Regions from separate parts of the Paenibacillus sp. MER TA 81-3 genome, predicted to be linked through region 3. Evidence: predicted binding sites of a transcription regulator. Region 3 holds the regulator's gene; each other region holds the start of a gene.
The links. Region 3 encodes Rex, which represses fermentation and respiration genes when NADH is low (regulators of the CRP and FNR family bind a similar motif). Its sites were predicted from a motif close to TTGTGAAATATTTCACAA; they were not measured.

Region 1: nirB (nitrite reductase large subunit NirB) is a predicted target of Rex. The motif match lies at 2,919-2,936, and genes of this name have one in related genera.
Region 2: M3650_RS26420 (flavocytochrome c) is a predicted target of Rex. The motif match lies at 3,265-3,282, and genes of this name have one in related genera.

What each region holds. Positions count from the first base shown of each region.
Region 1 covers NZ_JAMAWB010000010.1:222,837-229,992, forward strand. Annotated here, with positions in the region: gene M3650_RS16760 (beta-galactosidase) at 1-2,565, opposite strand, end outside; gene nirB (nitrite reductase large subunit NirB) at 2,995-5,421, shown strand; gene nirD (nitrite reductase small subunit NirD) at 5,454-5,780, shown strand; gene M3650_RS16775 (formate/nitrite transporter family protein) at 5,830-6,621, shown strand.
Region 2 covers NZ_JAMAWB010000025.1:51,714-58,869, reverse strand. Annotated here, with positions in the region: gene M3650_RS26435 (copper amine oxidase N-terminal domain-containing protein) at 210-1,436, opposite strand; gene ahlS (AhlS family quorum-quenching N-acyl homoserine lactonase) at 1,595-2,443, opposite strand; gene M3650_RS26425 (DUF4241 domain-containing protein) at 2,685-2,978, opposite strand; gene M3650_RS26420 (flavocytochrome c) at 3,492-5,021, shown strand; gene M3650_RS26415 (NupC/NupG family nucleoside CNT transporter) at 5,129-6,343, opposite strand; gene M3650_RS26410 (nucleoside hydrolase) at 6,431-7,156, opposite strand, start outside.
Region 3 covers NZ_JAMAWB010000018.1:57,069-64,224, reverse strand. Annotated here, with positions in the region: gene panB (3-methyl-2-oxobutanoate hydroxymethyltransferase) at 1-127, shown strand, start outside; gene panC (pantoate--beta-alanine ligase) at 124-1,011, shown strand; gene panD (aspartate 1-decarboxylase) at 1,024-1,410, shown strand; gene M3650_RS22610 (tetratricopeptide repeat protein) at 1,561-2,205, shown strand; gene dinG (ATP-dependent DNA helicase DinG) at 2,324-5,209, shown strand; gene M3650_RS22600 (redox-sensing transcriptional repressor Rex) at 5,218-5,865, shown strand; gene M3650_RS22595 (amidohydrolase) at 5,862-7,156, shown strand, end outside.

The sequences.
Region 1 (7,156 bases), on a different contig from region 3:
GGCGCCGGTATGTTCTATGAAGCTGAGCAGCTTATGAAGAGCATCATCCGTCAAATGATGGGCGGACGGAACGATAATGAGCTGTGCCGGCTGAGCGTATAACGCATCCAAATGAAGCTCACCGAGTGCGCGGAACGGTGACTTAAGCTCATAGGCAAGTACACGCGAGGCTGACGAAGTGGCTTCGACTGCCATTCTGCGGTTGGATAGATCGTTAGATTCCGGATAGATAACGACGACAGGCTCCAATTCCCGCTCTTTGAACAGGGAAGCTGTGTCTTTCATGAAGGCGCCGAAATCGTAGGATACATCAGCTTCGGGCTTCTCCGTACCGTCTGCCCGCAGCGCACCGATATTGGATTCGTTGACGTTGTTCATATAGAAATTCGTGTTCCAAATCCACTGAATGGCTCCGGCACAGCCGGTAGAGAATGCATAGGCGTATTTGCGCTCCAGTATGTTGCGAAGCTGCTCTTCGGAGCGCATCGCCATGCCGTCCGGGGTCAGCGCGTACATGATGCCCGTTTCTTGAATGATGTTCGGCTTATACGGTGTCTTCGTAAATACGCTGTCCCACACGATCTGATCATACATCCACCAGGAGTGATTGGACGTATAGTCAACCGCTCCTTCGTAGAAGAACGTGCTTGGACGTTGGGAAGCGATCGCTTCATCCTGTCCAACGCAGACCAACTGCTGCGGTTGAAAGGACGTGATCGTGTCCCGCATCGCGTAGACCCAACGGTTGAACATGTTCATCGAGAACAGCGCATAGTCTAACCAGCGTGTTCCTTTTTTCTCCCGTATCATATCCTGTGAATTGAAATTAATGTCTTGCGGCTCCGGAGGCACGATAGCCCCGAACCCCGGCACCTGATCCGGTGTCATTGCCCAACGTTCCTGCAGCAGCCGAATATCGCCTTGATATCGTTCCTTCAGCCATTCCCTGAACGCCGCAATCTCGTATTTATCCTTCGCGCTGCGCGGTCCGGCGAACACGCGCTTCGGATCAAATACGGACGGTTCGTTAATCAAGTCCCAATGCACGTGGGTGGAATGACGATGACGTTGTACAATGGCGCCGATGAATCGTTTCTGCGCTTCCACGCTGCGCGGATCAAGATACGGATTGGACCCTTCCCACAGTTCTGGTGCGAAGGAGAAGAAGTTGAAGCAGACCTCAATGCCATGCCTTTTGGCCGTCAGGAAGAAGGCGTCGATCGCCCGCAGCACATCCTCGGCCGGATGGCCGTCCACATACATCACATGACGATAAGCCGTCCAGATTCCAGTTCGAATCATGTTGATGCCGGCCCGCTTCATTTGCGCCATATCGCGATCCCATACCGCTGCGTTCGGCAGAAAAATGAACTTGCGCGCGACATCGCTGGACATATACGTCATGCCGACTATCGGCATCGGTTCGCCGTCGCGCTCGAAATAATCGCGGCTGACCGTTAAGAAGGAGCCGCTTCTCAGAAGCGCTTCATCCCGGCACCAGAACCCTTGATGGAGATGACGCACTTCTCCGAGGCTGCTGCGCAAGCTTGCAGTTGCCCGGTACATCCCCGGCTCTAATCGTATGTCAGGAAGGAAGGACATCACTTCCAGCTCCCTGCCGCAAGCAAGCTCCAGCTTTTCCCCCCATAGAAGGTTACCGCTATCATCATGAAGCGTCAATTCCCCCAGCCACGTGTTGGGACGGTCTTCCGCATACTCGCATCCTCTCAACAAAGGGGTTCCATTGCGGTAAGCGTGTCTCGCTTGCGGCAAATATTGCGATTGCAGCGTCAATTTCGGTCTGTCACCCGGATCGTAACAAGCGACGCTTGGCTTCAACCACCATTCGCTTACACCTTGTGCGCAGTATTCAGCCCAGTCGGTTAATTGCTTGATAGAAGACAGATTCCAGAAAGCTTCTGAGAGACGCTGATTTACGAACAGCCAGCGTGATCCGGAGAAGGTGCCCTTCGTATTCTCGAGCAGGACGACAGGCGCGCCGATTTCACGCTGATCCTTGGATACAGCCGTCACGAGCGGAGTAATGTGTGCATCCATCGATCCTGCCGACCCATGTTCTCCTGGGCAATCGTCGTTCCGTGTCACCCACAGCACGAAGCTGCACGTTGGCTCTTTCTCCCATGCGAAGACCGCATCGGCGAAGAGAGGACGTTCTTCGTTCGCTACAAAGCGGGAGAAGCGTTCGTCATTAACAGTCATGCATTCATGGATTTGCAGCTGCTGGTGATATGCGGTCTGTTCCGGTTCGGCAATCCAGCTGTTGCCGTCCTGATAGACAGGAGTGCGGAATGGCGCTCCGCCAATGCTTAACAGATTCCCGCCCCGTTGCAGGAAGGACAAGATTGATTTCCAGGCATGCTTAGGGAAATAAGGGGCGTGAAGATTGATGAACACTCCGTCTTGAAGACCATCTAGCGTCTCGGACAAACGATCCGCTTGCACAATATTCCACTTTTCAGTAAGCGTTTGCAGAATGTCCGAACGAAGGGGATCCATAGATATGGGCATGTTCGGATCATACAGACATACATAAGAAAGACTCATATTATATAGCTCCTTTATTCATTGCAGTCAGCAAATTGTTCACAACCCATTATAGTTGAAGGCACATAGTTTGTCTTTATAAGATATTCCTATTTTTAAATTAATCATGCACCCTTTGAGCCCTATGATCCGGAATATTGATGAACCGACCATTTGGATGAACAAATTGTGACAAGCTGATAGCAGATTTTTAAATTTGTGAATATTGCCATAATCGGAGTGAGTGTAATCACACTACGGGTTCATATATTTCCAGTAAGATACAGGTGTAATCAGCGTATCATGACTGTGAAGTTCATTGGGAACATGCAGCTAGATAGGGATAGAGGAAGAACGGCACATTTCGGTATAATATGTGAAAAATAGAACATGTACATGTTTGTAGTCCGCTTGCTTACATCATGCGGGGCGATGGAGGAGGAACCAATCATGAAACGGAAACTGCAATTGGTCGTTATTGGAAATGGGATGGCGGGAATGAACGCGGCGGAGCAATTGATGAAGCTGACCGACAGCTGCGACATTACTGTCATCGGTCAAGAGCCGCATCCAAATTACAACCGCATTATGCTGTCCTACGTATTGGATGGCAGCAAGACGATGGATGATATTGTCATCAACCCGCGTGCTTGGTACGACGAAGCGGGCATTACCCTTCATACGGGCACGACAGCGACTAGGGTGGACACGACCCGCCGCGTCGTCGTGATGGACAACGGGCACGAAGTCGGTTATGACCGTGTCATTATTGCCACGGGTTCGACGCCGTTCATCCTGCCGGTTCCAGGAGTGGATAAACAAGGCGTCATCGGATTCCGCAGCATAGAAGACTGCGACCGGATGATGGAGGCTGCGAAGCTGTACAAAAAAGCAGCCGTCATTGGCGGTGGCTTGCTAGGTCTCGAGGCAGCGAAAGGTCTCGTACAGCTTGGAATGGACGTAACGGTTGTCCATTTGCCGGATTTCCTGATGGAACGGCAGCTGGATGAGAAGGCCGCCCGGATGCTGCAGACGGAACTGGAGCGGCAAGGGCTTAAGTTCGCGCTCGGCAAACAGACGCACGAGCTGATCGGGGGAGAGCGAGTCGAAGGACTGCGCTTCAGCGACGGTACCGAGCTGGAAGCGGAGTTCGTCGTTATGGCCGTCGGCATCCGCCCGAACGTGGAGCTTGCTCGTGCCAGCGAACTGACCGTCAACCGCGGCATCGTGGTTGACGATTATATGCGCACCTCAGCACCGGACGTATATGCCGTAGGCGAATGCACGGAGCACCGCGGTGTGTGCTATGGCCTCGTCGCCCCGTTGTTCGAACAAGGGGCGGTGTTGGCTAAGGGATTGGCTGGAGTGGAGACGAAGCCGTATGAAGGCTCGGTATGCTCAACGAAGCTGAAGGTGTCCGGCGTGGACGTGTTCTCGACAGGCTTGTTCCTGGAGACGCCGGAATGCGTATGCGTGACGTTCCACGATGCTTGGAAAGGGACCTACAAAAAAATCGTCTTAAAAGACAACGTCATCGCTGGCGCGGTGCTTTTTGGCAATATCGATGACGCATCAAAATTGGAACGGCTCGTCAAGCAAGGCGTGGAAATGACGGAGGAGCTCTACAACGAACTGACCGGAACAGGAGGTTGCTGCGGCACCAAAGCGAATGCGGCGGCCGACTTTGCCGACGATGATATCGTATGCGGCTGCAACGGCGTCACCAAAAAAATGATTGTGGACGCCATCACGGAACAGGGCTTAACGACGCTCGACGAGGTGAAAGCCTGCACAGGCGCATCCCGTTCTTGCGGCGGATGCAAGCCTTTAGTAGAACAACTGCTGCAGCATGTGCTCGGGGACGGCTTTGAAGCTGGGGGGAGCAAGCAGGGGATATGCGGCTGCACGACGATGTCGCGCGACGAGATTGTAGCGGCTATTCGCGAGAAGGGGCTCCGCGCGACGAAAGAGATCATGAACGTGCTCGACTGGAAGCAGGAGGAAGGCTGCTCGAAGTGCCGCCCGGCACTGAACTATTACTTGGGCATGATTTGGCCGCAGACGTATCAGGACGAGAAAGAATCGCGCTTTGTCAACGAGCGCATGAACGCGAACATTCAGAAGGACGGCACCTATACAGTCGTTCCGCGCATGTACGGCGGTATGACGACACCTGCGGAATTGAAGAAGATAGCAGACGTATCCTTAAAATACAATGTGCCGCTTGTGAAAATGACTGGCGGACAACGGATCGATATCGTCGGCGTGAAGAAGGAGGATTTACCCAGTGTATGGGAGGAGCTGGATATGCCTTCCGGGTATGCCTATGCCAAGTCGCTGCGCACCGTCAAGACTTGCGTTGGCGCGACTTATTGCCGCTTCGGCACGCAGGATTCGATGGGAATGGGCGCACTCTTGGAACGCAAGTTCGAGCGCATTGACTATCCTGCTAAAGTAAAGTTCGCTGTTAACGGCTGCCCGCGCAACTGTGCTGAATCGTGCACGAAGGATATCGGCATCGTCGGTAACGACGGCGGATGGGAAATTTATATCGGCGGCAACGGCGGCATTAAGGCGCGTCTGGCTGACTTGCTCTGCAAGGTGAAGACAGATGAAGAGCTAATTGAAATTACAGCCGCAGTCCTTCAACACTATCGCGAAACGGCAAATTACTTGGAGCGCACTTCGGACTGGGTGGAACGAATCGGATTGGAACACATCCACAAGACGACGGTCGAAGACGCGGAGGGGCGCAAACAACTGGTGGCACGGATGGATGAGGCATTATCGTCGCGTTCAGAGGAACCGTGGCAGCAAGTTATCGGCGATAAAGGGCTGCGCGACAAGATGTTCGGTAAAGTCGTGTTTCAACAATAACGGAGTTAAAGTGGTGAAGGGAGCGTTGGCATATGGCAATAAATAGGGAAGCGGCATGGGTTGCCGTAGGCAAGCAGGATGACTTCATGCCCAGAGTAGGGCGTGTCATATTAATCAACGGTGTAGAGGTAGCCGTATTCCGCACGACGGAGGGCGTATATGCAATTGAGAACCGCAGTCCGCATCCGAAAGGCGGACCGTTGAGCGAGGGGATCGTGTCTGGCCATTATTTGTACGATCCGCTGCACGATTGGAAAATCGATCTGCGCGACGGGTGCGTCCAAGCGCCCGATACAGGGCAGGCGCGCACTTTCGCGGTGCGGGTTGAAGAGGATTCGGTTTATATCGCTGTGATGTGAACCGTTAAGCGTTGCGTTTCGGCACACACGCTCGAAGGGAGAGAAACCCATGTATACACCGACATTGGAAAAAATCAATGAAACAGTCGAAGCAAAAAAGAAGCTGATGTCCAGCGGGTTGCTCCGGTATGTGGTGGCTGCAATGCTTGCAGGGGCGTATGTCGGATTTGGAATCGTGCTCATTTTCACAGTGGGCGGCAACTTTAAAGCAGCAGGATCGCCCGCCGTTCCGATGGTGATGGGCATGTCGTTCGGAATCGCGCTCACACTCATCATCTTTGCGGGGTCAGAGTTGTTCACCGGCAATAACATGCTGTTTACAGTAAGCAGCTTATCCGGCAAAACACCATGGATGCAAACGTTGAAAAACTGGGGTATCGTCTTTACCGGCAATGTGCTCGGAGCGGTTCTGTTCAGCTTGCTCATTAGAACTTCAGGCGTGTTCGGCGGCATTCCGCCAGAACATTTGCTGTTCGCAGCGACGGCGAACAAGATGAGCATGCCGGTGACGGAGTTGTTTTTTCGCGGAATTTTATGTAACTGGCTCGTCTGCCTGGCCATTTGGACATCAATGCGTGCAAAGGAAGACGTCGCAAAGCTGCTGCTCATCTGGTGGATGCTGTACGCATTCATCGCCATCGGGTTCGAACATAGTGTAGCCAACATGTCGCTCATGACCGTGGCGCTGCTCTTGCCGCAGCATCCGGACACGATTACGCTGGCGGGCTGGCTGCACAACATGGTGCCCGTCACACTCGGCAATATTGTCGGTGGGGCCGTTTTCGTCGGAATGGCCTACTGGTTCATCAGCCCGGTCAGAAGCGCTCGCAGCAAATCCTAGAACCTAAGCAGCAAATAAGTGAAAAAGTAAAGCAGCTTAGAACCCAATAGCGGATAAGTTAATAAGCTAACCTATAATCATTTAAACCTTAAACCTTAAACCTTAAACCTTAAACCTTAAACCTTAATCCTTAATCCTGAAAATCTATAAGTCCGGAGCGAGAAGTCTCTTGCTCTGGGCTTTATTTATAACGATTCTGATATGCAACCGCGCACCTATCAGAACGGGGAATGACACAGGAAGAAGACGATACTGCATAAGAGCTTATAGTGCATAGCACCACTCTCCCCGCGACTCAGAGGCGAAAAGTAACGTGTAGGTTCGCGACCTGGATTTGGATAGTGTTATTAACTTTCGACACCAAGACGATGTTGGAAATGAGAGTGATGCGTACCGTGACATAATAGCTTTTCCCCATACATCAATTCAGAAACGCATGTAAGCCTGAGCGTAGGGTAGAGTGGCGCTAAAGCCCAAACGGCAAGTGTTCTGAAATGATCTTAGTGGAGGGAAATATGACACTGAAATACGAACG
Region 2 (7,156 bases), on a different contig from region 3:
AAAGTCAGTCCCGGTGAAGTAAGCGTTCATCGGGACTTTTTTATTGTAGTAGCTCATGCGAAAATTATTTCTGCACACCTCGAAATGCTAGCATAACTACAACCATGTCGTTGTATGGATTTTCATTACGAAACCAGCCCATAAGGGTGGGGAATTTAAGACTTACGGAGATATTTGTCCCTTTACTCGCGATCTGATTCAAAATTTGCTTATTTCATTGCGGCCCAGCTTATGTAGTCATGAATCGCAAAGCCAGCATAACTTGAATATCGAGACAGTTTTTTATGAGCTGCTTGCAGCTCTATTTCCATGGCTTCACTACTCTTGGAATAAAACGATGCCCGATCACTCTCTAAACTTTTAGCGGTTTCCACGGCAACGATCACTTCTTTGTTAAGAGTCGATGCTTCTCTCATCATCGCATTTGCATTTTCCACAATCCCATTCTTGCCTAATGCAAAATTGCGATAATCCATAATCACAAGACAATCGAACTTCTCCAATAACCATGCGCTGAAGCTGTATTCAGTGCCAGGAACCTTTACGGTATTCAGCCAATAAGGAACATCTAACGTAATTTTCAAGCCGCTCCCCTTGGTTTCCTTTTCAATCAGCCTTAAATTGTCCATCCAGCTTTCAAGAACCGCCTTATTGTCTGTCTTCCATCCGGCTAAAAGATAAGGTTCAATATCAAAGTGCAGACCCGCAAAGCTCTCTTCCCCTCCAACGGACGCATTGTAACTTTTAACCCATGTCATAAATTTTTTAATTTCATCCTGCTTCGTTTTGTAGGCCCATTCAGGACGCCCCGCTAGCGCCTCCACTATAATTTGTTTTTCTGTTGCGCTTCGAATAAAGCTTGCATAAATCTCTGGAGCAATATCTCTATCAATCTGAAGATAAATGGACGCCACACCGTTATCGCTTGCAAAGTTTATTATTTTTTCTTGATCCCTTTCGATAAGTTTGCTATCCCACATCCACGTTCCTTTTTGAACGTTTTTTACAGAAGTTGTTATGTTGACCTGATTGTGCTCCGGCTGCCAATCTACATCAGCATGAAAAATTTCGCTGATAAAGCGAAGCGGAATCATCGTACGGCCGTTTTTGACCGTCGCTCCTCCACCGAAGGTTACCGTCTTTCCGTTCACCTGCGCATAATTGTCGCCAATCCCCAAATTGACGGTGTCATTTTTATACATAAAAGCGATTTGGTTTAATGCCCCGTTCCACTTTACTTTTGCGCCAAGCTTTTCGGATACGAATTTGGCAGGAACCATCGTCCGGTTGGATGTCTTATCGACATACGGAGGTTCATCTGGGAAAGCCACATCATGCCCGTCCACGGTGACTCGGATTGGGGAAGCACTCACATTGGGGAGACAGATTCCTAAACTTAAAGTTATAGCTAACATGCAAAAAAGAAGTTTTCTTATACAGCTCATATGACACTACCTCAGCTTCTCCGATGGGTTCGGATTTTTCTCTGTAATGTTGAACAGATGTCGCACAAAAGGATTATATAATATGCAACATTTGTAAGGAAATCCGACCTATGAACCAAGTTGTCAATAGCGCCGTATTCTTTGCCTTCTTATTCATAGTATCCTTCGGTTGATTTGCGGAGCTCCTTGAATTGATTCGCATCGTGTCCGAACCACACTTGGGATTTCGTTCGGGTGGCAAGAGTGCGGATCCTTTCAACCGTATTCCGGTACCCAATCGAATCATACATAATGCCCGGCGGCCTCACCGGCGGGCCGTAGCTTTCCGCCGTATAGATAGTATCGGAAGCGAGGATGATCCCGCCCGTTTCCGGCATTTCGATATGCAGGCCCAGCATGCCCCAAGCATGGCCGCTTCCGAAGTTCAGAAGGGTAATGCCTTCGACCAGCTCCAACTGATCCTCTGTCCGCTTAATCGTTTTCCACTGCAAATGATTTTTGATCCAGGCATCGATGTCCGCCCATATGTAGGATCCTTGTTTATCGTTACGGGCATAAGATTGCAGCGCACCGTTCAGCTCATCCTCGTGAACGATAATCGTCGCGTTCGTGAACAGTTCCAAGCATCCGGCATGATCCAGATGCAAATGGGAGGCAACGACATACTTGATGTCCCGTGGCGAGACATTCAACTGCTCCAGCCGATTATGCAGATAACACTCCTCACTCGCTGCCCAAGGGAACGCGAGCTGCATCATTTCGGGCCAGCGCCCTTCCTTGCCCATCCCGTTCGGATTGCAGGCCGTATCGAACAAAATCTTTCCTTCCGGATGATCGATCAATACGGTATACACCGGAACTTCCACGAACTGCGTCGCCGCATTCGGATTCAGGATCGTAGCCGGATTATGCATGCCGACCAACCAGTTTTTGTCCATGCTCATGCGGCCGTTGTCCATGACATACAGCTTAGGACGGGCTTTAATCACATTCGTCATGTTCATTTCCTCCCATGTATAAACGCCTCAGGGTACACTTTGATTCTATGATCAAAAATGGAGACTTATAAACTAAACTTGCATAAGCAGGAGTTATTTCGTTTACTGAGACATGACAAAAAAGCATAATAACGTCCCACCACCTTCAGGACATCATTATGCTTGGGCTTTGACCGTTTAACTTAAACATCTCAAGCATTGGGCGGTGCTCCTGTCTCAGACTTTGCCACCATTTCTTCACTTACAGATCGGCATCTTTAATGAAAATAATCTTTACACCTATAACTTGGTTCTGAGTATTTGTGGCATAATACGCCGCATAGCCTCCATCTCCAAAGCCGGAATGCGAGACGACGCCCCCGTCCATGACACCGGCTTCCTCATCGCTTTCCGTAATGTCGCAGCAGGATAAATACCAGTCACTGTCCGTATCGGAATCCGTCCCTTGAGCTTCGGAATCCGGAATTCGATACTTGCTGACATCAAAGATCCCCGCTTGCCCGCTGTCCACCCCGACCATAAAATGACACTTCACCCATTCGAGTTCATCTGGCTTGTCAGCAGCCGATATGTGATAAGCAATTAGCTTGGCGCAAGCTTCGCCCCGGGAGTATACTCCTTATGCATACTTTATCAATCTTCATATATAAAGGGAACTCCTCCTCCTCCACACTATCTGCAGAGCGATTACAGCAGCTCTGACAAGAGTACCCCGCTTATAATGGTAGCGCCTTTATAACAGCAGCCTCCTAACTCGGTAATCGTAACTGATTTGATGTATTTTAGAAACCCGATGCATGATCAAAGACAAAATTAAAATATTGTGAAATAAATCACTATAAATGGGGGCGATAGTATATTAAAATAAAGTGAACCTAAAAAAAGCTTCCGAAGCAGACCAGAGGAGGTAACCGTGAACGATTTTAAGTTCGGAGAATAAAGGCGACGGTACGATCACCGCATCTCATTTTCTCCGTTACTCTCTCCCTTTTCGTTGGGCTCTTTATGTTCATCTAAATAACATCATAGAAAAACGGGGGTTGTTAAAATGAAAAAGAAAGCAGCAGCAACGTTTATTCTCGTTCTCTCTTTCATGCTCGTAATCGCGGGATGCGGTAGCGGGAACCAGAATCAAAACCAGAGCCAGGGCAATGAAAAACCGACGGAGTCCCAAGAAACGGAAGCCGTGTCGGGAGCTTCTCAAACCAACTATACACCTATCGATCAATTAAAAGATAACTATGATATCATCATTGTCGGTGCAGGCGGTGCCGGAATGTCTGCTGCACTTGAAGCAAAAGAAAAAGGCATGAACCCGGTTATTTTCGAAAAAATGCCGATTGCCGGCGGCAATACGATGAAATCATCCTCCGGTATGAATGCTTCCCAGACCAAGTTCCAAAAAGAGCAAGGCATTGAGGACAGCAATGATCTATTTTACGAAGAGACTTTAAAAGGCGGTCATGATACTAATGACAAAGAAATGCTTCGTTTCTTCGTTGACAATTCCGCAAATGCAATCGAATGGCTTGATTCGATCGGAATTCGTTTGAACAATATCACGATTACGGGTGGTATGAACGAAAAGCGCACACACCGTCCTGAAGACGGCTCAGCGGTAGGGCAATATCTTGTCAACGGCTTGGTGAAAAATGTTCAAGAGAAAGAAATTCCTCTTTTCGTAAATGCTAATGTGACGGAAATTACGGAGAAGGATGGCAAAGTAAACGGCGTTAAGGTCCTCTTCGACAATAAAGATGAGAAAACTATTACAGCGGATGCTGTCGTTGTGACAACCGGCGGTTATGGCGCTAACATGGATATGATTGGCGAGGTTCGCTCCGATCTGAAAGGTCTTGTGACAACAAACCAAGTAGGCAGCACCGGTGACGGCATTAAGATGATTGAAAAGCTCGGCGGTGTAACAGTAGATATGGATCAAATCCAGGTTCACCCTACGGTACAGCAGGACAAATCCTATCTCATCGGAGAAGCGGTTCGCGGTGAAGGAGCGATCCTTGTTTCTAGTGAGGGCAAACGTTTCACCATCGAGCTGGACACTCGTGACAATGTCACTGCTGCAATCAATAAGCTGCCTGAAAAATCAGCTTATCTTGTATTTGATTCCGGCGTAAAATCCCGCGCTAAAGCGATTCAGCAGTATGAAGAAATGGGCTTTGTCATTCAGGGCGATTCGATCGAGGCTTTAGCCAAAGAAATGGGTGTTCCGGCAGATCAGCTAACAGCGACGCTGGATACATGGAACAGCGCAGTGAAGAATAAAAAGGATGCCGAGTTCGGCAGAACAACTGCGATGGACAACGACTTGTCCGGTGCGCCATACTATGCAATCAAAATCTCCCCTGGGATTCACTACACCATGGGTGGCGTGAAAATCAATACGAACACAGAAGTGTTGAATAAAGACGGCCAACCTATTCCTGGCTTATATGCAGCAGGCGAGCTTACAGGCGGCTTGCACGGTCAAAACCGTATCGGCGGCAACTCCGTTGCAGAGATCATCATCTTCGGCCGCCAAGCCGGCATACAATCGGCTGAATTCGTAAAAGCACAATAAGATATCAGCTTCCTCTTTTCATTAGCCAACAACAAACGCTTGGGCTCATCATAGTCCAAGCGTTTGTTTTATTTGCCCAGCTGTTGCTTTTTATGGCGTAGGTGCTGCTACACGAGCATCCCGGCAATAGCCGCGCTCAATAGGTTAGCCAATGTTGCGGCAATGACCGCACGGAAGCCCATCTCGGCAAGATCTTGTCTTCTTGAAGGCGCAATCCCGCCCAAGCCTCCAATGAGGAGTGCAATCGCAGCCAGATTGGCAAAGCCGCAGAGCGCGAAGCTGATGATGACAACACTTTTTGGAGACAGATTTACAATCTCAGGCGCAAACGAAGTGTACGCTACAAATTCGTTCAGCACGAACTTTTGACCGATGAAGGAACCTGCCTGCAACGCTTCACTCCATGGAACACCGATCAGGAAGGCAATCGGCGCGAACAGGTAGCCTAGAATCTGCTCCAGCGTCAGCGCCTCAATTCCGAACACGCCGCCAACCCAGCCAATGATCATGTTCACTAAGAAAATGAGCGATATAAATGCCAGCAGCATGGCACCTACGCCGGCAGCGATCTTGAGCCCGTCCGAAGCTCCGCGAGCCGCGGCATCGATAACATTTCGGGACTCTGTATCCTTTACCATGCTAACCCGTTCCACTCGAAGATGATGATCGGTTTCAGGCATGATAATTTTGGCCAGCAGCAAGCCGCCCGGAGCTCCCATGAATGCTGCTGCAAGCAAATATTCAATCGGAACGCCAAGCATCGCGTATCCGCCCAGAACGGAACCAGAGACGCACGCCAGTCCGCCGACCATAATCGCGAACAGCTCCGACTTGGTCATTTTCTCAATATAAGGCTTAACAACAAGTGGCGCTTCTGTCGGACCTAGAAAAATATTCGCAGCTGCTGACATCGATTCCGTTTCGCTCGTTTTGAGCACCTTTGCCAGAAATCCGCCAATGATTTTCGTAGCCCACTGCATAATGCCGAGATAGTACAGAACCGCTATCAAGGAACAGAAGAAGATGATAATCGGCAATACCTGCAGCGCGAACGTAAAGCCCGCCTTTTCCGCACCCAGTATCCCGCCGAACAAGAACTGAATGCCCGCATTCGTGGAATCGATGATGCTCTGAACGGCCGTAGACAAGTAGTTCAGCATCTTTTTGCCGAATTCCCACTTCAACACAATCAATGCAAAAATGAATTGAATCGCAAACGCGCCAATAACCGTTCTCGGATTAATCGCTTTGCGATTTTTTGAAAACGCAACTGCGATCATAAAAATGCCTAAGATTCCTAGAAGTCCCCAAATGTATTGCATATACCTATCCTTTCTTCATCGTGTCAATGACCCAGAATGTAAAGCGAAAGGGCTGAAAGCGGCCGCTAAAGCGACCATTTGCAGTCATTAGTTAATAGACTTCAATACGTCCAACAGCATTTCTTTAAAAGCATCTCGATCAATCGCTTCACAGACGCGAACATTGCGAGTGCGTTCCAAACGATTGTTAATATCCACAAGGCTGTAGCCTCTTGTCAGCTCACCGACGGTTTCGACATCCACATGATACAGATTGGACTTCGTCATGATCTTCTCGTCCGCCGCTACGGCTGCGAGCAGCGTATCCGGATGCGTCGTGCCGTTCAGTCGATGAACCGTTTTATTGAATCTCATCACGACCTTGTTGACGTCCTTGAAAAACTTCGCGCCCTTCGTCCCGAGCGCTTCGATCTCTTCATGGTCGTTATCGTCCATGATGGAATATTGCGTGCACATTTCCCAACCAACCATGGTGATTGGAATGCCCGAATGAAGCACGATTTTTGCCGCTTCCGGATCAACGTAGAAATTGTACTCCGCACTCGGCGTAATATTTCCTAGCGCATTGTTCGTGCCGCCCATAATATAGAGATGTGGAATGTTCGGTACAATGGTCGGATCCTTCTTAATCGCCATCGCAATATTCGTTAACGGTGCAATCGCGATCAGATGGATCTCTCCTGGATTGTTGTGGACGGCATCTATAAGAAAATCGACGGCATGACCTTTTTCGGGAGACTGAATCGCTTTTTCAAAAAATGAATCCCCCATCCCATCCTTGCCGTGCACATCCTCGACCGTACGATGCTTTTT
Region 3 (7,156 bases):
AGACAGCATCGCGTCTTATGTGGAGGACGTGAAGCAGCAGGCGTTTCCACAGGAAGCGCACGTCTTCACGGCTGACGACGAGGTTGCTGGAGAGCTGTACGGGAATGGAAAGGTGGAAGCTCCATGATTGCAGCAAGAACGATGGCAGAACTGCGCGATGCGGTTCGTCAGTGCACACAACAGAAGATACATCGAGCCGAATGTCCTTCCATAGGCTTCGTGCCGACAATGGGGTTTTTGCACAAAGGTCATGCCAGTCTGATGAAGGAAGCAAAAAAACAATGCGGCATCGTCGTATTAAGCATATTTGTCAATCCGATTCAATTTGGTCCGAATGAGGATTTAGAGCAATACCCAAGAGATGAGGCACATGATTTAGCAATGGCGGAACAGAACGGAGTGGATATCGTATTTCTTCCTACCGCCGAATTGATGTACCCGGAACCGACGAAGACGATGGTTCAAGTCCAGGGTGTAACGGCTCCGCTCTGTGGAGCCTCCCGTCCAGGACATTTCGACGGTGTCACGACGGTTGTCGCGAAGCTGTTCAATCTGGTGAAGCCGGATAAAGCGTTCTTCGGGATGAAGGATGCCCAGCAAGTGGCTGTCATACAGCAAATGGTAAAGGATTTGAACTTTGACGTCGAGATTGTGCCGTGCCCGATTGTGCGTGAAGGGGACGGTCTTGCGCTCAGCTCCCGCAACATCTATTTGTCTGCAGAAGAGCGTGAGCAGGCATTGGTGCTGTCCCGTACGTTGCGTCAAGTTGAAGCTTGGCTGGAACAGCGTCCAGACATGACGGCGCCTCAACTGAGGGACAACATCATCAAGTCGATTCAGGAAGCTCCGCTGTCTGATATCGATTATGTGGAAATATTGCGATTTCCGTCACTTGAAGCGCTATCGCCAGAACAAACGCTGGCGAATACGGATCATCGCGTATTGATTGCACTGGCCGTACGGTTCGGTCGAACTCGATTGATTGATAACCGTTTACTGGAGAACAAATAGGGGGAATGTGCCATGTTACGTGAAATGATGAAGTCAAAAATTCACCGGGCAACCGTTACCGAAGCCAATTTGAACTACGTTGGCAGCATTACAATTGACGAGCATCTTATGGAATGTGCCGATATTTGGCCGAATGAAAAAGTGCAAATAGTAAACAATTATAATGGTGCCCGTTTGGAGACTTACGTCATTCCAGGGCCAAAACATTCTGGCGTAATCTGTCTGAATGGAGCGGCTGCGCGCCTTGTACAGCCTGGAGATAATGTCATCATCATTTCTTACGCTTCCATGACGAATGAAGAAGCGAAGCAATATGATCCAAAAATCGTCTTCGTGGACGCGGACAATAAACCGGTCGAGCTCGCGACGAAGACCGAAACGTATGCGACTGTTCGTTAATCGTTAACGGCATCATCAGGAATCGGAATTGACAAGCGAAGGCACTGCTCGGGAAACGTTGGAGCATCGAATGAAATGCATCCCCTTAACACAAAATGAACGTGAGCCGCAAGATGACGATACGCATCACTTGTAAAGGTGGGATGAATCGTGCTGCAACATGTATTCGCAACGATGAACGACTTGTTGGATGATATTATTCGGCAGTATCCTCATGCACAAGGCAAAGAAAAAAAGGAATTGGACCATCAAATGTCATTGCTTCGCTCCATGAGCGATCTCATTGTGGAGGAATGGCTGCAGTTTGAAGAAAAGCTTGCGCAGCTGCGTCCTCGCGGCAAGGATGCTTCTGGCGGTAAGATGAAGAAGGAACAAGAGATCTCGGCACCCGATTACGGCGATCCTTTTCAACGGGGCCAAGGATATTATTTGTTGATGATGTATAAGGAAGCAGTCAAGCATTTGGAGCAAGCGGCGCTTCATCAGCCGGACAATATTGAAGTGCGGGCTTATCTGGCCATGGCGTATTTGAACATGGGGCGAAGCCAGGAAGCCGGACATCATTTCGAATTCATCATTCCTTTAACGGAAAGCAAGTGCTTGAAGGCCATCGCGTATAATGCCCTCGGTTGTATTCAAGCGGAACAGCGCAACTTGTCTCTGGCGCAAGAGTATTTTGCGAAAGCCCACCAGATGGATCCTTCTTTGCCAGAACCGGTCTTTAATTTGAAGGTGTGTCTGTCGAATTGCGGTCATTTGCAGTACGGTGCCGGAAATATGAACCACATGCAATAAGATTATTTAGAGGGGAACATTCGTGCGAAGTACGCACAGATGTTTCCCTCTAGTCATTTCCAAATGACCGAACATCTGTTATGCTAATAACAGTAATTGCGAGAGGAATTATATTAAGATGAGATTTGCTGTATTGGACTTTGAAACGACAGGCAATCAGCCTAACGATGAAATTATACAAATCGGACTCGTCATTCTCGGTCACGATTTACAGATGGAACGCGAGTATCATACGCTCGTTCGGCCGACCATCACAATTCCTGAATTCATTACGCAATTAACCGGAATTGGCAATGAGGATGTTCAGGATGCGCCAGACTTGGATGAAGCGATGACAGGGCTTGTTCCATTGTTAAGTGACGTCGTGCTCGTCGGACATAATGTTGCGTTCGATTATCAATTTCTGCGCCAAGCTCTAGAGCAGACCGGTTATTTACCGTTTACCGGACGTATTCTGGACACCATTGAGCTGCTGCGGATACTGTTCCCTTCACTGCCGTCTTATCAGTTGGGATCGGTTGCGCATGAATTCGGAATCATCCATGACCGACCGCATCAAGCCGACAGCGACGCGAGAGCGACAGCCGATGTATTTATCCGCTGCCTGCAAGCGATCGATGACTTGCCGCTTCTGACTCTGCAACGTATTGTGGATGTATTTGGCGATCAAGAAGAACGCGATTTAAAGTGGATGCTGGTGGAGAAGCTAAATGAACGTGAGCGGGACGTGTCCGATTGGGACGAGAAGGAAGGTAACTTTCCATTCCGTCAGCTAACGTTGAAGCAAGGGGATTGGACGGATACCCTTCCTCCGCGTGAAGGTTCAGAGAGCAGTCCGCTCAACAATGTGACGTTCCGTGGCTTTATGGATGAAGTGAGGAACAATTTGGCGAGTCTGTTGCCGAATTACGAGCCGCGTGAAGCTCAGGAACAAATGTTTAACGAAGTGATGGAATGCCAAGAGCAGGACCTTCATCTCTTGATTGAAGCTGGAACAGGCACTGGGAAATCACTTGGATATTTGCTCCCTTCCTTATATTACAGCGTATCTCAAGAGAAGAAAGTGATTGTTAGCACGCACACTATCAATTTGCAAGAACAGTTGAGACAGCGTGATTTACCGCTTCTGGAGAAGATTGTTCCGTTTCCTTTCAAAGCTTCGGTGTTAAAAGGACGCAGTCACTATTTGTGTTTGAGAAAATTTGAACATAAAATAAATCATAGAGAGTTCGTTCATGCGCGTGACGACAGCATAACCGCTGCTCAGTTTCTCGTCTGGCTAAGCCAGACGGAGCATGGCGATGATGAGGAGCTGCATTTGGTCCACAAAGGTCCAGATTTCTGGGATACGGTGTCAAGTGATAGCGACTCTTGTCTGAACCGGGCTTGCCCGTGGTTCCGGCGCTGCTTCTATCATCGGGCGAAGAATGAAGCGAATTTGTCGGACATTATTATAACGAACCATTCTCTGCTGTTTACCGATGTCATTGCCGAACATCGTCTGTTGCCCACCTATGAACACTTGGTCATAGATGAGGCTCATCATTTTGAAGAGACGGCAGGCAAACATCTAGGCATCCATTTGCAATATTTTTCACTCATTCATCCGTTAACGCGGCTATTCAAAGACAGCAAGAATGGAGCATTGATCTTGCTTCAGATGCGGCTCCGCCTATCCGGTCACGAGAAAGCGCTTATCTGGGCAGAAGGAATTGACAAGCTGCTCACGCAAATCGTCGACGTGAAGGAACAATGGGACCGTTTGAATGAAGTCTTGTTCCAATTGCTTCCTCCGGCTGAGAACGGACAAGCCGAAGCCGCCGGGCAGACGGTGTTCCGGTTGCCGTCGGGCGAACGTCCAGAAGCTTGGGCTGGCATCACCGAGCTGGAAAGCGACATCCATGTTCGGCTTAGCGATATTGTACGGTCAGGAGAGAAGCTGGCCAACGAATGGAAGGATTACGATGACGAAGAAATTCAGGGCGTTGTCGTGGACGTGACGGGATTGTTCAAAGAATTGGGCCTGGTTCGGGATGAATTCCGCAACTTTATGCAGGGGAAAGACCCGGAAACGGTCTACTGGATGGAAGGGAATTCCCAGTTCAAGCATAAATCGATGCATATGTACGCAGTCCCGGTCGATGTGAGTGATGCACTGAAACGGTATTTTTTTGAACCGAAGAAAAGTGTAATTCTGACATCGGCTACGCTGTCGGTCGATAAATCATTCCAGTTCGTGGCAGAACAAATCGGGCTGAAGGATGCGGAGCGGGACGGACGGCTGCACACGGTCATATTACCGTCACCGTTTAATTACCGGGAACAGGCATTAGTCGTTATCCCGCGTGATTTCCCGAGCGTAAAGGGCGCATCAGATGCAAAGTTCAACCAGATGTTGACGCAATCGATAGCGGATGTCGCGCAAGTAACGAGAGGACGAATGCTTGTGCTCTTCACCTCATATCGCATGCTGCGGGACGTATATGCGCCTTTGAAGGAAGCGCTGAGCGTTCACGGGATTCACGTGCTTGGACAAGGCATTGACAGCGGTAACCGCAGCAAGCTGACCCGCAGGTTCAGGGAGCAATCCGCTTCCGTCTTGCTGGGGACGAGCAGCTTCTGGGAAGGGGTGGACATTCCTGGAGATGCACTCACGTGCTTGGCGATTGTTCGACTTCCGTTCCAGCCGCCGAACCACCCGTTGGTCGAGGCAAAATCAGAGCGGCTGAAACGGCAAAATCAGAATCCATTCCGGAAGTATTCCGTGCCGCAAGCCGTTATCCGCTTTAAGCAGGGATTCGGCCGATTGGTGCGGACCTCGCAGGATAAGGGAATCGTCATCATCTATGATACGCGCGTGATCGAAACAAGCTATGGCAAGCACTTTTTATATTCCTTGCCGGGACCAAAGATGGAGCACATGGCTGCAGAGCAGTTGGTTCCGCGCATTGAAACGTGGTTGGACGATAATCAAAAGACGTTGAAGAGCGATGAGGGGACTTGATTTAAGATATGAAAACATTAAAAATATCTGAAGCTGTTGTTCGACGTCTGCCGGTCTATTTGCGTCATTTGATAGAACTGAAGCAGCGTGAAGTATTGACAGTTTCTTCTCAGGATTTGGGCCAGAAGCTGGATTTAAATCCAGCGCAAATCCGCAAGGACTTGGCTTATTTTGGAGATTTTGGACGCAAAGGCATTGGTTATGACGTATCTTATTTAATACAGCAAATCCGTCATATATTGAAGCTGGACCAAATTATTAACGTTGGCTTGGTCGGTGCCGGTAAACTGGGGCATGCGTTGTGCAATTACACGGTCTACTTGAAAGACAACATGAAAATCGTAGCTGTGTTCGACGCCATGGAGTCCAAGATTGGCACGGATATTAATAATCTGAAAGTTCAACCTATGAGCGAAATGATCACAACGGTTCGAAATCAGCACATCCGTATCGGAATTATTACGGTTCCGGCCGCGGAAGCGCAATATGTAGCGGAGCAATTCGTCGAGGCCGGTGTAGAAGCCATTTTGAACTTTGCACCTGTTATTTTGAAGGTTCCGTCTCATGTGCGCGTGCATACTGCCGATTTCACAACGGATTTGTTTAGCCTGGCTTATTATTTAACGGATCAGGGAAAGGAAGTTCCAGTCCAATGACAAAGCGAATCATTATTGAAAATGGCGCCTTTGCGGTACTTAATGCTCAATCCGGGCAAACCTCAACCAAGGGAACGATGGTTATTGAAAATGATCGAATTGTCCACTTGGGAGATTCACTTCCTGCGCAGTTCGATACGAGTGATGCAGAGAGAATAAACGGCAAAGGTCTATTCTTCCTGCCTGGTTTAATCAATACGCATGGTCATGCTGCGATGTCGCTCCTGCGCGGGTATGGTGACGACATGGTGCTGCAATCGTGGCTGCAGGAGAAAATGTGGCCAATGGAAGCGAAATTTACGGCACAGGATGTGTACTGGGGAACCGCATTATCCGTCGTTGAGATGCTTAAGGGCGGAACCACAACGTTCGTCGACATGTATGATCATATGGATGAAGTCGCTAAAGTCTGCGAGCAGTCCGGTATTCGGGGCTGTCTGACGCGCGGCGCAATCGGGTTGTGTCCTGAAGACGTTCAGGATGCGAAGCTTGAAGAAGCGGTTCAATTCGCAAAAGACTGGAACGGCAAGGCGAATGGACGGATTACAACCGTGCTGGCGCCGCATGCGCCATATACGTGTCCGCCGGCATTCATTGAGAAGTTCGTGCAAGCGGCACATGATATGGATTTACCTCTTCATACACATATGTCGGAGACGAAGGCGGAAGTGGAACAGAACGTGAAGGATTATGGGCTTCGTCCGGTTGCTCATTTAGAGAAATTGGGCTTCTTTTCGCGACCGTCGTTCATTGCACACGGGGTACATTTGACAGATGAAGAAATTGCGATTCTGGCTCACTACCATGTAGCCGTGTCTCATAATCCAGGCAGCAACCTCAAGTTGGCGAGCGGTGTAGCTCGGGTTCCTGAATTGTTGCGCGCAGGAGTTGTCGTCTCTCTCGGAACGGATGGTCCGGCCAGCAACAATAACTTAGACATGTTCGAAGAAATGCGGCTTGCTGCGCTTATACACAAAGGAGTATCGGGAGATCCAACCGCGATTCCGGCTGCAGAAGCGCTGCGCATGGGTACCGTATACGGGGCGAAGACGATTTCGCTTCCTGATGTAGGATTGCTTGAGGTCGGTATGAAGGCAGATATGGTTGCGGTAGATATCGATCAAGCTCACTTCATTCCGCATACGGATCTCGTATCTCACATGATTTACTCCGCTTCGGCTAAAGATGTGAAGCATGTATGGATTGATGGAGAACAGGTCGTGAAGAATGGCGAATGCCTGACGTTAGATGAAGAACGTATCCGTCATGAGACGCAGCAATGCTTCGAGCA